One region of the Ensifer sp. 22521 genome, then DNA from elsewhere that is predicted to be linked to it. Evidence: predicted binding sites of a transcription regulator. Region 1 holds the regulator's gene; the other holds the start of a gene.
What was found. Region 1 encodes LexA, which represses DNA repair genes until DNA is damaged. Its sites were predicted from a motif close to TGTTCNNNNTGTGTTCNG; they were not measured.

Region 1 (2,198 bases):
CTCCCGCCGCCACCAACAGACAGAGAACCGCCAACGACAATCTACGCATGCAACCACCCCATTTTTCCCGCAACCTGTCGAGACGTGCGGCATCTTCACAACACGGATTTGTGCACGCCGGCAGCGAGGCCGCGACTTGGCGCAACCCAAGCGATTGCAGCGCGGACGGCGCGCCAGGCTGAGGCGGCTTCGCCGCTGCGTGCCCCTGGCGCAAAACGGCCACAGCCTGCACTCAAAGAGCTGTTGAACACATGACAGTGATCGCCAAGCTTGCTGGACTTCGGAACGAAAGCGCGGTTCACATCGTTAACCGCCCCGTAGTCCCACCCTTGCATCAAAGTGGACGATCACCGTGCTTGCCGCCCTGCTTCTCGCTTCGATAGTCGCGTCGCCTAATATGCCTGACGTCAAGCTCAGCGCCGCCACGGTGGACGAACTTCAGACCGATTTCGAGAGCGCCGTGCCGTGCCATCAGATCGATGGACGCAAGGTGTGGAAGGGTGCGATCGCGTTCTACATCCAGTCGTTCGTCTATGATGGCGACAGGCCGGTCGCGACCGATGCGGCGGATGCCGTACTTCCAGAAGACAACAGCGCCGAGACGGTGAAGGAATTCGAAGACGCCTGCGCCGCCACGCAGCCGGCCTAGCCTCTTTGCACAAAAACGCTCGCGATTCGTTCGAATCGCCGTGCCGTCGCGCAACGCGCTGCCCCACGGCCCTCCGTTTGGGCACGATCATCGCCCAAACCCGCTCTGCTCCCGTAAAAGTGACCAATCGACACGCACAGACGCGCCAATTGTCTGAATTCACGGAATTTTAGGCACTTGCGGAACACATATGGAACAGATAGTGTCTGTTCTTGATTTGTTTCACGCCTCTGGGAGCGACGTGCCATGCTGACCCGCAAGCAACAGGAATTGCTTCTCTTCATTCACGAACGCATGAAGGAGTCAGGCGTCCCACCATCATTCGATGAAATGAAGGATGCGCTCGACCTGGCGTCGAAGTCCGGCATTCACCGTCTGATCACGGCACTCGAAGAACGCGGGTTCATTCGCCGTCTGCCGAACCGAGCCCGCGCGCTCGAGGTCATCAAGCTTCCGGAAGCCTACGCGTCAAGCCAGCAGCAGCCCCGCCGCGGCTTCTCGCCCAGCGTGATCGAGGGCAGCCTCGGCAAGGCGCCAGCGGCCGCTCCTGCCGCACCGCCAAAGCCCACGCCCGTGGCCGACAACACATCGGTTTCCGTCCCGGTCATGGGCCGCATCGCTGCCGGTGTGCCGATCTCGGCGATCCAGAACAACACGCACGACATTACCATACCGCTCGACATGATCGGCAACGGCGAACACTACGCTCTCGAAGTCAAGGGCGACTCGATGATCGAAGCCGGCATCTTTGACGGCGACACGGTGATCATCCGCAATGGCAATACGGCCAATCCCGGCGATATCATCGTGGCGCTCGTGGATGATGAGGAAGCGACGCTGAAGCGCTTCCGGCGCAAGGGCGCATCGATCGCGCTCGAAGCCGCGAACCCTGCCTACGAAACAAGGATTTTTGGGCCCGATCGGGTGAAGATCCAGGGCAAGCTCGTCGGGCTGATCCGCCGCTACCACTGATTCCGAGGGAAACCTGGCATCCGACCGAGCCTCGCCACCGCTTGCGGCTGCGAGGCTCTGTTTATTGAAGGCGACCTGAAGGCACGCCTCTTACTCGTGGATGGTGTACTCGCCGAGCTCGCAGAGGTCCTGCATGTCTTCGGTCGTATCGAGGCCGGAGCCTTCTTCGAACTCGAAGCGCATGTCGTACTTGCAGACCTCCCGGCCGTCGGCGATGGTGATCTCCATGTCTTCCCCTGGGTTCAGCACCTGCCGGCCGAAAACATCGTCTTCCCACTCATTGACGCCCACAGGCGACGTATAGAAGTTCGTCAGCACTGCGTTGGTGTTGTTCTTCAGCTTGAAAACCAGATCCTCTGCCTGCGCCTCAAATGTGGTCGCAGCGAAGAGGGCCAAGGCCGTCAGGACAAGTTTCGTCTTCATATATGCGATTGCCTCCGTTTTGATGATGACGGACGCTACCGATGCGGCTGATGTCAGCGGAGTCATCGTTCCCCCTCTACCGATTTCACCGAAGCGATAAGATCCGATAGTGGCTTAGAAGACGTGGCTTGTGCGGGCGTGTGGAGGCAAACAC
Region 2 (2,198 bases), on a different contig from region 1:
CGTCGGGATGGTGTTGCAGTAGGAATGGACCTGCTGGTCGCCGCCGTACCAGGTGACGGCCCATTCGAGCGAGCCGTGGCCGTTGGCCTTCTCCGACTTGCCGGCGAAGATCTCGCGGGTGACGGTGAATTCCTTGCCGAGTGTGGCGGCAAGATAATCCTTCAGGCCGCCCGGGAAGTGGAAGACGGCCTTGTCCGGGATCTCCGAGCCTTCCTGCAGCAGCGACGGATCGCAGGACCAGCGGATTTCGACGCCGCCGAAGAGATAGGCCTTCGAGCGCGCCATGCGGAAAAGCCGTCCGGGCTCGAAATGCGCGTGCGGACCGAAAATATCCGGGTCCGGATGGAAACGAACGCGCGTGCCGCGGCGGTTGTGCACGTCGCCGAGTTCCTCGAGCCCACCCTGCGGAATACCGCGGGAGAAGCGCTGCCGGTAGAGCTTGCGGTTGCGTGCGACCTCGACCTCGAGCGCATCGGAGAGCGCATTGACGACGGAAACGCCCACACCGTGAAGACCGCCCGACGTCTCATAGGCCTTGCCGTCGAACTTGCCGCCGGCATGGAGGATGGTCATGACGACTTCGAGCGTCGACTTGCCCGGGAATTTCGGATGGTTCTCGACCGGGATACCACGGCCGTTGTCCGTGACCGTCAGGAAGCCGTCGGCATCGAGGTGGACTTCGATGAAATTTGCATGACCGGCGACCGCTTCGTCCATCGAGTTGTCGATGACTTCGGCGAAGAGGTGGTGCAGCGCCTTCTCGTCGGTGCCGCCGATATACATGCCCGGACGACGACGAACTGGCTCCAGCCCTTCGAGCACCTCGATCGCCGAAGCATCGTAGTCGCTGCCGTCGCTACCCTTCGGGGCAGGGCGCGGCTCTTCGCGCGCGACTGGTGCCACTGGCACAGCCGGTTTGGCGCTCGGCTGTACGGGCTTCGGTTGCTCGGGCATTGAGAAGAGGTCGCTGTTGTCGTCCATGGGGCCGTTCGGATCGTTCCTGTCACTTGGGGAGAGGCCATAGCAAGACCTCGACTTTGCCGCCATCCCCCGGCGGTCGAATCACCTGAATTCTGCCAGACTCCCGCCGAAAGAGCGAACAAAAGGAGAATGCTGGCATCGCTTGCAGGTGAAATGCCGCCTTTGCGGCCCTGTTACGGAGCAAGTGTTGCTTTGGCGTCCGTGCGATGGCAAGGCTTCCGGCCAAAGAGGGAGCCCGTCATTGGCCGTGTCCACAACTGTTTTTCCGTTTCGCCGGCTTTTTCTGGCTGCGGCCTTCGCCGCAGGCGCTTCCGCGGCTCAAGCGCAGACATTGAAACCCTTCAAGGACGAGCTTTTCTCCTATGCCAAGGTGCTGCAACAAAATGATGGCGGCGACGACCTGACGGTGGAATATCAGGAACTGCGCGACATCAACGAACGGGACGAAATTCCGGAACGCCGGGTGAAGCGCGCCTATGTTTCGCTGGGCGTGAAAAGCGAGCAAGTCAATGAGAAGCTCGACATTGGCGGTCGCTTGCTTGACGTGACCCGTGTCGGTCCGGATCGCGGCGCTGCCTTCACGGTGATCTTCATCCACGGCCGCGGCGGTGATCGCCGGCTCGGCACCAACGATTTTTCCTTCGGCGGTAACTTCAATCGGCTGAAGAACCTCGCCGTCGCCAATGGCGGAGTCTACTACGCGCCGAGCGTCCGCTCCTTCGACACGGCAGGCGCTGCGGATATTGCCGGCCTGGTCAAACAGGTTTCCGAGCACTCAGGCGGTCGCCCCGTGGTGCTGGCCTGCGCCTCGATGGGAAGCTTCATCTGCTGGGGCGTTTCGCGCGATGCCTCCGCGGTCGCGGCTCTCAGCGGCATGATGGTCATGGGTGGCGTAAGCGACCCCGATTTCACCAAGAGCGCTGCTTACAAGGCGAATCTGCCCATGTTCTTCAGCCATGGCAGCCGCGACAGCGTCTATCCGGCCGAGAGCCAGAAAGCGCTCTATCGCACGCTGAAGGGCCAAGGCTACCCGACACGCTTCGTCCTCTTCGAAACCGGCTCGCACGGCACCCCGGTGCGCATGACCGACTGGCGCGATGCATTGAACTGGATCGGTCGCCGCTGACCTTTGTCCGCGCCGCTGACATTTGTTAACCAGCCCGACAGTTTCCGGGCGAGATTGTGGCCCGCGTTTCCACTCTGGAAAGTTGAAGACG

Region 2: the regulator LexA is predicted to act here: its motif matches at 1,096-1,113, upstream of parE (DNA topoisomerase IV subunit B).

Annotation. Positions count from the first base shown of each region.
Region 1 covers NZ_JBQENM010000009.1:41,452-43,649, reverse strand. Annotated here, with positions in the region: gene ACTJKE_RS15300 (hypothetical protein) at 1-232, opposite strand, end outside; gene ACTJKE_RS15295 (hypothetical protein) at 353-649, shown strand; gene lexA (transcriptional repressor LexA) at 896-1,621, shown strand; gene ACTJKE_RS15285 (hypothetical protein) at 1,712-2,044, opposite strand.
Region 2 covers NZ_JBQENM010000008.1:117,088-119,285, forward strand. Annotated here, with positions in the region: gene parE (DNA topoisomerase IV subunit B) at 1-981, opposite strand, end outside; gene ACTJKE_RS13925 (alpha/beta hydrolase) at 1,223-2,107, shown strand.